2 regions of the Pseudoduganella sp. UC29_106 genome follow, and region 2 is predicted to be linked to the other one. Evidence: riboswitches for the same ligand, from Rfam matches in the RefSeq annotation. Region 2 holds a riboswitch; the other holds the start of a gene.
What was found. Region 2 has a riboswitch for cobalamin ahead of ACHMW6_RS12465 (hypothetical protein). Riboswitches for the same ligand answer to the same signal wherever they lie in the genome.
Positions count from the first base shown of each region.

Region 1: another riboswitch for cobalamin. It lies ahead of ACHMW6_RS03115 (TonB-dependent receptor domain-containing protein); the one in region 2 lies ahead of ACHMW6_RS12465 (hypothetical protein).

Region 1 is NZ_CP171977.1:553,368-558,785, reverse strand. Features, by position in the region: gene cobT (nicotinate-nucleotide--dimethylbenzimidazole phosphoribosyltransferase) at 1-720, shown strand, start outside; gene ACHMW6_RS03125 (adenosylcobinamide-GDP ribazoletransferase) at 724-1,488, shown strand; gene ACHMW6_RS03120 (histidine phosphatase family protein) at 1,479-2,027, shown strand; cobalamin riboswitch at 2,014-2,235, shown strand; gene ACHMW6_RS03115 (TonB-dependent receptor domain-containing protein) at 2,301-4,127, shown strand; gene ACHMW6_RS03110 (FecCD family ABC transporter permease) at 4,146-5,168, shown strand; gene ACHMW6_RS03105 (ABC transporter ATP-binding protein) at 5,170-5,418, shown strand, end outside.
Region 2 is NZ_CP171977.1:2,395,936-2,401,353, forward strand. Features, by position in the region: gene maiA (maleylacetoacetate isomerase) at 1-228, shown strand, start outside; gene ACHMW6_RS12460 (DUF1593 domain-containing protein) at 318-1,925, opposite strand; cobalamin riboswitch at 2,095-2,313, shown strand; gene ACHMW6_RS12465 (hypothetical protein) at 2,660-3,382, shown strand; partial or broken gene ACHMW6_RS12470 (hypothetical protein) at 3,423-3,539, shown strand; gene ACHMW6_RS12475 (cobaltochelatase subunit CobN) at 3,622-5,418, shown strand, end outside.

The sequences.
Region 1 (5,418 bases), 1.8 Mb from region 2:
CTGAGCGTGGTGGACGCCGGCGTGAACCACGACTTCGGGCCGCGCGAAGGCCTGTTGAACCGCAAGATCGCTCCCGGTACGCGCAATTTCGCGCAGGAGAAGGCCATGTCCGCCCAGGAGTGCATGGAAGCGATCGAGGCCGGCATGGAGCTGGTCGAAGCGCTGCCGGGCAATGTGCTGGGCTTTGGCGAAATGGGCATCGGCAATACGACGGCAGCTGCGGCCCTGATGCACAAGCTAACCGGCATTCCGGTGGCCGACTGCGTGGGCGCGGGCACGGGCCTGGATGCCGAAGGCGTGCTACGCAAGCAGCGCGTAATCGAAGCGGCGGTGCAGCTGCACGACGTCAACGGCGGCCTGCCGGTGCTATCCGCATTCGGCGGCTTCGAAATCGCCATGATGGCCGGCGCCATGCTGAAGGCGGCCGAGCGCCGCATGGTCCTGGTGATCGACGGTTTCATCGTCACCAGCGCCCTGCTGGTGGCGGCCCGCATCAAGCCGGAAGTGCTGGAATACTGCGTGTTCTCGCACTGCTCGGACGAGAGTGGCCACAAGCGCATGCTGGAACATCTTGGCGCACGTCCCCTGCTGAATCTGGGCCTGCGCCTGGGCGAAGGTACGGGCAGCGCGCTGGCCATGCCGCTGCTGCAGTCGGCCGTGAACTTCCTGAACCAGATGGCGACGTTCGACTCCGCCCAGGTCAGCGAAAAGTCCGCCTGATTCATGCAGCAGGTCCGCCTCTTCTTCATCGCGCTGCAATTCTTTACGCGGCTGCCGATCCCGCGCTGGGTCGGCTTCGAGGCGGCCTGGCTGCATCACGCTTCCCGTTATTTTCCGCTGGTCGGCCTGGTGGTCGCGGCGATTGCCGCCGGCGTGTATGCGCTGACTGCGCTCGTACTGCCGCCCGCGGTCGCCGTCCTGCTCTCCACCGCCGCCGGCATCTATGCCACCGGCGCCTTCCATGAAGACGGCTTTGCCGATATGTGCGACGGCTTCGGCGGCGGCCACACGCGCGAGCGCGTGCTGGAGATCATGAAGGACTCGCGTATCGGCGCTTACGGCGCGATCGGCATCCTGCTCCTGCTGGCGACCAAGGTTGCGGCTCTGTCTTCGCTGCCGTACACCGGGGTGCTGGCGGCGCTGTTCGTCGCCCATCCTGCTTCCCGCCTGATGGCGACGGCCCTGATCTGGCGCATGGAATATGCCCGCGCGGAAGGCAAGGCCAAGCCGATGGCGCAGGAAATGCGCAGCGGCGAATTCGCCATCGCAGCCTGCACCGCGGCACTGCCGGTGGCGCTTGTCGCCGCGCGTGGCTGGATCGCGCCGGTTGCGTTGGCCTGTGGCCTGCTTGCCATGGTCCTCGCCGCCGCCTGGCTTGCCCGTAAATGCGCGCAGCGCCTGGGCGGCTATACGGGCGACTGCCTGGGCGCCGTGCAGCAGCTGACGGAGGCTGTGTTCTACCTCGGCGCGCTGGCTGCGTGGAGCTGATCCTCATCCGCCACCCGGCGCCGCTTGCCGCGCCGGGCATATGCTACGGCAGCAGCGACCTGTCGGCAGATCCCGCCGCGCTGGCCGCGTGCGTCACGGGCGTTCGCGCCGAGCTGCCGCCAGAGCTGCTGCGCACGGCGCCCATCCGCACCAGCCCACTGCAGCGCTGCGCCGCCCTGGCCACGCAACTCGCTACCCCGCGCGCGCCGATCGTGGACGCCCGCCTCGCCGAACTGGATTTCGGCGCCTGGGAACTGCGTGCCTGGGACGACATCCCCCGCGCCGAAGTCGATGCCTGGGTCGCCGACCTGCTGAACTACCGCCCCGGCGGCGGCGAATCCGTACTGGATGCGGCACGCCGCGTGCAAGCCTTCCTGAAAGCGCTGGACGGCACTGCCATTGTGGTATGTCACGCCGGCACGATCCGCCTGCTGCAAGCGCTTGCCGGCGGCGCCGCCCTGCATGAAGCCGCGCTGCAAGCGGCTGCAAAACCACACGCCATCGCCTACGGCAGCATACACCGGGTTATAATTGAATAGTTTTGGTGCCCGCGTTCGAGTCCTCGAACGCAGTTAAACGGGAAACACGACACCGTCCACGACGGTCAACGTGTGCTGCCCCCGCAACGGTAAGCATGTGCCGCTCCATAAAGCGGCAGCTGTCTCCTCCGCCACTGTGCGCAAGCATGGGAAGGCAAGACAGCCAGGCATGCCAGCCCGGATACCGGCCAAATCAGGTGGAAGCGCAATGCGCTTTCGTGTGATTCCAGTCTACGGGGACGTGGGCTGGTTGCTCAATATCGAAAACTTGTCATGACCTCTCCCGTCACCCGGCAAGCGGCCCTCGCGTCGTTCGCCCTGGCTATTGCTGCGCCAAGCGTGCAAGCCCAAACCACTGCCCTGAACGCGGTCATCGTGACCGCCACCCGCACTCCGCAAGCTGCGCGCGATGTTGTCGCCGACACGCTGACTATCGGCGCGGAAGAAATTGCCAACGCCGGCGCCGGCTCCATCACGGAACTGCTGCAACGCCAGCGCGGCATTGAAGTCACCCGCAACGGCGGCCCGGGCACCAACTCCGGCGTGCTGATTCGCGGCGCCAACGGCAACCAGGTCATCGTGCTGGTGGACGGCGTGCGCATCGGCTCCGCCACCAGCGGCACCGCCGCCTGGAACGCGATCCCGATGGAAGCCATCGACCATATCGAAGTCGTCTACGGCCCGCTCAGCACCCTGTACGGCGCGGACGCCATCGGCGGCGTGATCCAGATCTTCACGAAGAAAGGCCAGGGTGCGCCCAGCATCAGCGCCTCGGTCGGCGGCGGCACCGACAATACGCGTGCCTACCAGGCTGCCGTATCCGGCAGCAGCGGCGCCGTCAGCTATGCGCTGAGCGCAGCGAAAGAGCGCTCGGACGGCTTCTCGGCCACCAAGCCGGCCAACAGTTCCTATAACCCGGACGACGACGGCTACAAGCGCGAAAATGCCGCCGGCCAGGTCGCATGGCAGCTGGCCCCCGGCCATGAACTGGGCCTGCTCTTCCTGCACAGCCGCCTCGACGCACAATTCGACAGCGGCAAGGCGCGCGCCGACAGCGTGCAGGTGCTGGATAACTATGCGGTCTACTCGCGCAACAAGATCACTTCCGAATGGTCGATGCTGGCCCAGGCGGCGCAAAGCCGCGACAAGTCCGGCAGCTTCACCGCCACCGACAGCCAGATCAACACCAAGCAGACCACCTTCAACTGGCAGAACGACTACCGCCTGGGCGACGATATGCTGCAGCTGCTGGTCGAGCACCGCAAGGAAGAAGTGGAAGCCACCACCACGGCCGTTTCGCGCGACCGCAGCACGACGTCCGTCGCCGGCAGCTATCAGTTGAACCGCGGCCCGCACCTGCTCAGCATCGGCGCCCGCAACGACGACAGCTCGCAGTACGGCAACAAGGCCACCGGCTCGCTGGGTTATGGCTACCGCCTGTCCAGCGCGCTGCGCCTGAACGCCAGCTACGGCACCAGCTTCCGCGCGCCGACCTTCAATGAACTCTACTACCCGGGCTTCGGCTTCGACGGCAACAAGCCTGAGCGCGGCCGCAACGGCGAGGTAGGCCTGAACTTCGACAACGGCAGCACTGCCCTCACTGCCGCCTACTATCACAACAAGCTGACCGACCTGCTGGTCAATACGACGCCCTGCCCCAAGCCCGGCTTCAAGTTCGGTTGCGCGTATAACGTCAACAAGGCCACGCTGGAAGGCTTGACCATGTCGGCCCGCCAGCGCCTGGGCAGCTTCACGCTGCGCGCGGACGCTGACTTCCAGGACCCGAAGGATGACACGACCGGCAAATCGCTGGTGCGCCGTGCCCGGCGCCATGGCAACGTGGGCGTCGACTATGAAGCAGGCCCTCTGCACACCGGCGTGGAATGGCAGGTGTCCTCGTACCGCTTTGACGACGCCTCCAACGTCAACCGCCTGGGCGGCTATGGCCTGGTGAACCTGTACGCGACCTGGCAGTTCTCGCGCGACTGGTCCGCCCTGGTCCGCTGGAACAACGTGGCCGACAAACAGTATGAGCTGGCCCGCAATTACGCAACGGCCGGTTCCACTGTGTTCGCCGCCCTGCGTTACGGCTTCCACTAAATCGGTTAAGCTCCCGCAATGCATCCATTCTCCGCCCAATTGCGCAACCGAGCCGGCCTGATTACCGTAGGCCTGGTCGTCCTTTCCATCGCCAGCCTGGTGATTGCCGGCATGACTGGCTCGGTATCGATTCCGTTGGCGGATATGCCGGGCGCCTTGCGGGAATTGCTGAATGGCCAGCCGTCCTCGCTGGCAGCCACGCTGCTGGATTTGCGCGCCGGCCGTGCTGTGACAGCTTTCGTTACTGGCGCTTCGCTGTCACTGGCGGGCATGATGATGCAGGCCCTGCTGCGCAATCCGCTGGCCGACCCTTATGTACTGGGCGTTTCGTCCGGCGCATCGGTAGGCGCGCTGGCGGCCCTGCTGTTCATGTGCGCAGCATGGGTGGTGGACGCGGCGGCTTTCGCTGGCGCAGTCGCTGTGTCCATGCTGCTGTATATACTGGCGCGGCGCGACCTGCGCGGCGGCACGGCGGCGGAGGGCGGCACGGCGCTGCTGCTGTTGACAGGTGTGATTCTGTCCTCGGCCTGTATCGCGCTGGTGACGCTGATGCTTTCCATCGCGCCGGACAGCCGCCTGCGCACCATGGTGTTCTGGCTGATCGGCGACCTTTCCGGCGCTCCCATGCGCTGGCTGCCGTGGTTCGTCCTCGCCGGCTCGCTGATCTTCGCCCTGCGCAGCGCCCGCTCGCTGAACGTGATGGCCCTGCACGCGGAAGCGGCAGCCACGCTGGGTATCCGCGTTGGCGCGCTGCGCAAGGGACTGTTCTTCGTATCCGCGCTGCTGACGGCGAGCGCGGTAACCAATGCCGGCAGCGTGGGCTTTGTCGGCCTGATCGTGCCGCATGCCTGCCGTTTTGCCTTCGGTCCGGACCACCGCGTGCTGGTCCCAGCCGCCACGCTGGTGGGCGGCGCTTACCTGGTGCTGGCCGACACGCTGGCGCGCACCATCATCGCGCCGCAGCAACTTCCTGTGGGGGTGGTCACGGCGCTGGTCGGCACGCCGGTCTTCCTGTACCAGTTGCACCGGCTGAGGAAATAAGATGATCGCAACCGAACAACTGCGCCTGGATATCGGCCGGCGCACGCTGGTCGAAGCGCTGGACTGGCGCGTGGGCGACGGCGAATGCTGGAGCGTGATCGGCCGCAATGGCGCCGGCAAGAGCACCTTGCTGCGCACCCTGGCCGGCTTGCGCCAGCCGGAATACGGCCGCGTGCTGATCGGTCAGCGCCCGCTGGCCGAGTGGCCGCTGGCCGATCTGGCGCGCAAGCGCGCCTTCCTGGCCCAGTCG
Region 2 (5,418 bases):
CTGGCTGCTGTAGAAAGCCTGTTGGCAAGGCGCCCGGCAAGCGAATACTGCATCGGCAATGTGCCGACGCTGGCCGATTGCTGCCTCGTGCCCCAGGTGGCGAATGCGCTGCGTATCGGGTGCAACCTGTCTCGCTTCACACGCGTCCTGGCGGTCTACGAGCGTTGCATGGCGCATCCGGCGTTCGTCCAGGCGGCGCCCGGAAATCAGCCGGATTACATCGCCTAGCCAGGCGAGGGCGGGCCTGCTGCCTGCCGGAGGCGGCGCCTGGTTTCACCGGCGCCGTCTCGATCCTCCTTACTCCGTCACGACAATCACTACTTTTCGTAGTGCGTCAGGGCCGGCGAGCCATTGTCGGTCGCTTCGGCGATCACCTGAATCATGTCATCCGGTTTCGTCTCCGCCGGCACGACGAAACTCACGCCATGATCAAGTGGTTCGAGCCGCACCGCCCCTTTGTAACCGTCCGCCTCCTCCCAGCGCCACCACTTCAGAGTGACCGCGTTGCCATCCGGATCGGACGTCTTCGCGCGAAGCGTGATCCGCTGCCCCGCCTTCGCCCGGATCAGCTGCGGGCCTGCCAGGGCGATCATCGGATTATGGTTGGCGCCGGCAAAGTTCGCTGTTGTCGCCCACTGAAGCCGGGCTGCGAAATCGCGCTGTGCCGCTGCCAGGAACGGATGCGTGGGCGCGCGCTCGATGGGGCGCGGCGGGGGCGGATTGGCGATGTTGGCTTCCATTGCCTTGAGCAGCACAGCAAAGCTCCTCGTGGGGCCGTTGTTCGGGGTGCCCGCCCAGCCGCCGAAGCTGTCGCCGCGGTAGCCGCGCAAGCCGTTATCGAGCAGGTTGAGGAACGTTGGCGTGTCGCCTTCAGCCAGGAATTCGCCTTTTGCGCGCGGTGGTGTCCAGACGATATAACCTTCCTTTTTCAGCTCCTCGGCGGATTTTCCCGCAATGCCGAAATAGTCGAAGATGTCGTTCTGCACCATGTGCTTGCCATCGCCCCATACGCGGTAGGATGCGCCAAGCGGGCCGCGGTCGAGAATATTGGACTTGGTCCAGTCCACCGTAAAGTAGGCAGCATCGTCTTCGCCCACCCTCGACTGTGTCGCATAGCCCAGCGGGACCCCGCCCGCCAGCAGGCGATAGCGGATGTCGGGCCAGTCGGGCTTGATGTAATTGGCGTAGGTATCGTCCTGGTCGCCCGACGGGTGGATGACGGCCTTGCGGATTACTTTGGCGCGGATCGATGCCCACTGCGGCGATCCCTGGTACTGTTCCTCGATCGATTTCAGCGCACGGGCGATGGTGCTTTGGCCTCCCCAGGCATGCAGGTAAATTGGCGACTCCTCATTATCGAGCAGCAGTGCTTTGATAAGGTCCGAACCAGGCGTGTCATGCTCCATCTCGCCGTCGAACTGCACATTGCCCCAGCGGATCTTCGACTTCAGTACCTCTGGGGCCGGATAGTCGTGGTTGTGGACGCGCAGGTTCGGATAGGCCTTGGCGTAATTCTCCACGGCGTCATCAATGAAACGCTCTCCCGGCGCCCAGCGCCACGATGTGCAAGGGCAGAGCTTCAGGCCAAAAAGGGTGTACTCGCGAGTTGGCACTGACAGCCTGGTCCCTTTGCCGTCGCCGGTCCAATGAAACTGGCTGCTGGCATAGATCAGCCCTTCGGTACGGAAATCCGAGCTGTATAGCAGAAACCGAACCATCGAGTTCGAATCGTCGAGTTCAGGATCGGCCGTGATCACTACCCTCGGCTTTTCGTTGGGCGGTGTCTCCAGATATTGTGGCTTGGCCGGACTCTCGCCGGCCATCGTCTGTGTGGCAGCCGCGATCGCAAACATTGCCACGCAGGCGCGGGCAAGGAAGGGGAGCGGACAATTGAAACGGAGCTGCGCGGTGCTTGAGTGAATCAAGTTTGTCTCCATCGATTAATTGTTTGTGGATGACAGCGGTGTCATTCGGCCAGTGTACGCAAAACCGCCTTATCGGAGCAAGCTAATTTTTCGCAAATCTGGCTCGCTGCGCGGCAGTTGAATCACTCTCCACCGCAATTTTGGCAATAATCCGCAATGCAGTTAAAATACCGCTGATTCAGTGAATGGTGCCCTCCAGCTTTTCAGCCGGAGGGTGAAACGGGAAGCCGGTGACGCATGGGATTTTCATCGCATGCCAGTCCGGCGCAGCCCCCGCTGCTGTATGCCTGACGACTTTGATCGAACGCCACTGTGCTTAGCACGGGAAGGCAGGTGCAAAGGAGGATGACGGCAAGCCAGAAGACCGGCCAGTCACGATTGCTTGCGCAAAACCCGGGGTGAGGTTTTGCGTGGTGGTTGTTCGTTGTTTCTTCCTTTGCCTGCAGCGCAGCCGCATTGTGCGGTCGCCATATCGCGCCCGCGCCACGCGCGTGTGCCCGTCCGGCATGGAAAAACGCAGCAGCCTGTGTTCATGCGCGCCAGGCGCGCGTTACCGGTCAATGTCAAATTGAGCACTTCTACTTTCGTGCGGATTCTCGCAGCACTGCTATGCGTTCTCACCAGCGCGTACGGCCAGGCAGCCACCTTGTTTGCCATTGTGACTGAGCGCGCCGCTCCGGCGGCGATCGAGGCGGCGCATCGCCATCTGGCCAGCCATCCGCGGGACCGCACTCGTGTTACGCACGCCTGCCCAGTGGATGGCGGCGAGTGATGCCGACGCCGGCCTCTGGATCAGACAGGCCGACAGCGTGCTGGCGGTTTCCCTGTTCGGAGACCCGGCGCGCCGCCTGAAGGACGCCTTGCCGCGCCACGCCCGAGCACAAACCACCGTTTTAGCCTTCGACGGAGAGGCTGGCCTCAGTCTGATGAGCCGCAGCGCGCGCGGCGGCCTGCATGATTTTTCGCCCGAGTTGTTGCGGGAACTGTCGACGGAAGCGCCACCGGCAGCGGCCCTCAAAGCGGCACAGGCCCATGCCGCCGCGAGCCACTGGCTGGCTGCGCGCCAGCTGTGGCAGGCGGGCTGCGCCGACAACACGGCAGCGCTGTTCGCGCATCTGCTTGATCCGACCGTGGCGCTGGCCAGCCCCCAGCCCGAACCCACGTTGCGCCTGCGCGTCGGCCGGCGCGAACTGACCGATGCGGGCGCTTCGGGCAATGCCGCGCAACTGGGACTGAAGGCCCAGCCCACCGTGGTGGTGCTCGACCTGTCGAATATGGACAGCATGGTGCCCGCGGCAGTCTGCCAGCGCATCGAACAGCGGGGCCAGTCCTGCGTGCAGGTGCTCACGCGCTGGGGCGGCGCCTCGCGCGAGGCACTGGAGCGCCTGCCGAGCTGCTTGCGCCGGCCCAGCCGGCCGCGCTGGTGGTGCTGCGGACTTCGTCGTGGGCGCAGCTGAAGGACGCGAAGCCGTCACGGAAGCGCTGAAGCGGTTGAATGTGCCGGTCTTCAAGGCGATTCGCCTGTCCGACCGCACCGCGCTGCAATGGCATCTGTCGCCGGATGGCTTGCCGCCGGACTCGGTGCAATACCGCGTGGCGCTGCCGGAGTTGCAAGGCATCGGCCAGCCGATCGTGATCGCAGCGCTGGGCCAGGCGCAGCGCGACAAGCTGACCGGTACTCGAGAACCGTCCGCCCGTGGTGCTGCCCGTGGAGGCCGACAGGCTGACCGCACGCGTCAGCCGCTGGCTGGCATTGCGCGCCAAGGCCAACCGCGACAAGCGGGTGGCGCTGATCTATTACAACCACCCGCCGGGGCGGCAGAATATCGGCGCCGACAACCTGGACGTGCCGGCCTCGCTGTTCGACATGCTGCACGCGATGAAGAACGCCGGCTATACGGTGGGCGCCTTGCCCGAGTCGCCGCAAGCGCTGCTGGACATGATCATGGCGCACGGCGTCAACCTGCCGGAAGACCGCGCCGCCTTGCGCGAATTAAGCGGTACGGTGAACAGCGTCAGCGCAGCGGAATACGCGCGCTGGTTCGGCACGCTGCCGCCGCGCGTGCAGGGCGAAATGACCAGCGGCCTGCTGGGCCGCCTGCATGCCGACGTGCTGGAAGCCGAAACAAGCGGCGAGCGGAACCTTGGCCGCAAGCAGGCCGACGTCATCATCAAGGAATTGCAGCACCTGGTGGAAGGCGCGGACCATCCGCAGCGCGAAGCCGCAATCCGTGACCTGGCGGCGCTGGCGGAAGGCTACCGCGCCTGCCTGGAGGTGCGCGCAGCCCGTCCTTGCGCAGCGCTCGCGCCGCTCAGCAAGCGCCTTGCCGGCTACGGCATCGAAGGCCTCAAAGGTTGGGGCGCGGCGCCCGGCAGGATCATGGTCGACAGCGGCAAGCTGCTGGTGCCCGGCCTGGTGTTCGGCAATGTGTTCATCGGGCCGCAGCCGCCGCGCGGCTGGGAAGTGGACGAGGAACTGCTGCACGCGAACACCAGCATCACGCCGCCGCACCAGTACCTCGCCTACTACCATTGGGTGCGCGACCGTTTCAAGGCCGACGCGCTGGTGCATATAGGCCGCCATTCCACCTACGAATTCCTGCCCGGTAAAGCGGTCGGCCTGAGCTCCGACGACTATCCGAGCCTGATCGCCGGCGACCTGCCCGGCATCTATCCCTATATCGTCGATGGCGTAGGGGAGGGCACGCAGGCGAAGCGGCGCGGCCTGGCGGTCATCGTTGATCACCTGACGCCGCCGCTGGCCAGCACGCCGCTGTACGACGAGCTGCTGGCGCTACGCCAGGTGGTCGAGAGCTATGAAGCCGCCAGCTCGGAGTCGCTGAAATCCCAGGCCGCGGCACTGATGCGCGAGCGCGTCACGGCGCTGAACCTGAAGGCCGAACTGGAAGCGTCCATGGCCGACGTGCTGGCCGTGCGCGGCATCGGCTTCGATGCGGCCGATGACGATCTGCTGGCACACGAGGTGGGTCACTACCTGACCAAGCTGCAGGAAAAGTTCATGCCGCATGGCCTGCATATTTTCGGCCGTCCCTGGAAACAGGAATCGATCGGCCTGATGCTCGATTCGATGAAGAAGGGCGGCATCGACGGCCCGGACATCGCCGCCAGCCTCGCCGATTCGCCGCGCCGCGAGATGGCGGCGCTGCTGGCCGGCCTGGATGGGCAGTTCATCGAGCCGGGCAAGGGCAATGACCCGCTGCGCTCGCCCGAAGCGCTGCCCACCGGGCGCAATTTCCATGCGGTTGACGGCGATATCCTGCCCACGCGGCTGGGCTACCAGCTGGGTGAGCGCATGGCCGCCAAGGCCGACGCCCGCGACACTTCGGCCAAGGGCAGCGAGGGCATCATCCTGTGGGCGTCGGACGCCGTGCGCGACGAAGGCGTGATGGTGGCGTTCGCGCTGGCCATGATGGGCGCCGAGCCGGTATGGAATGCACGCGGCATCGTCACCGACGTGCGGCTCAAGCCCGGC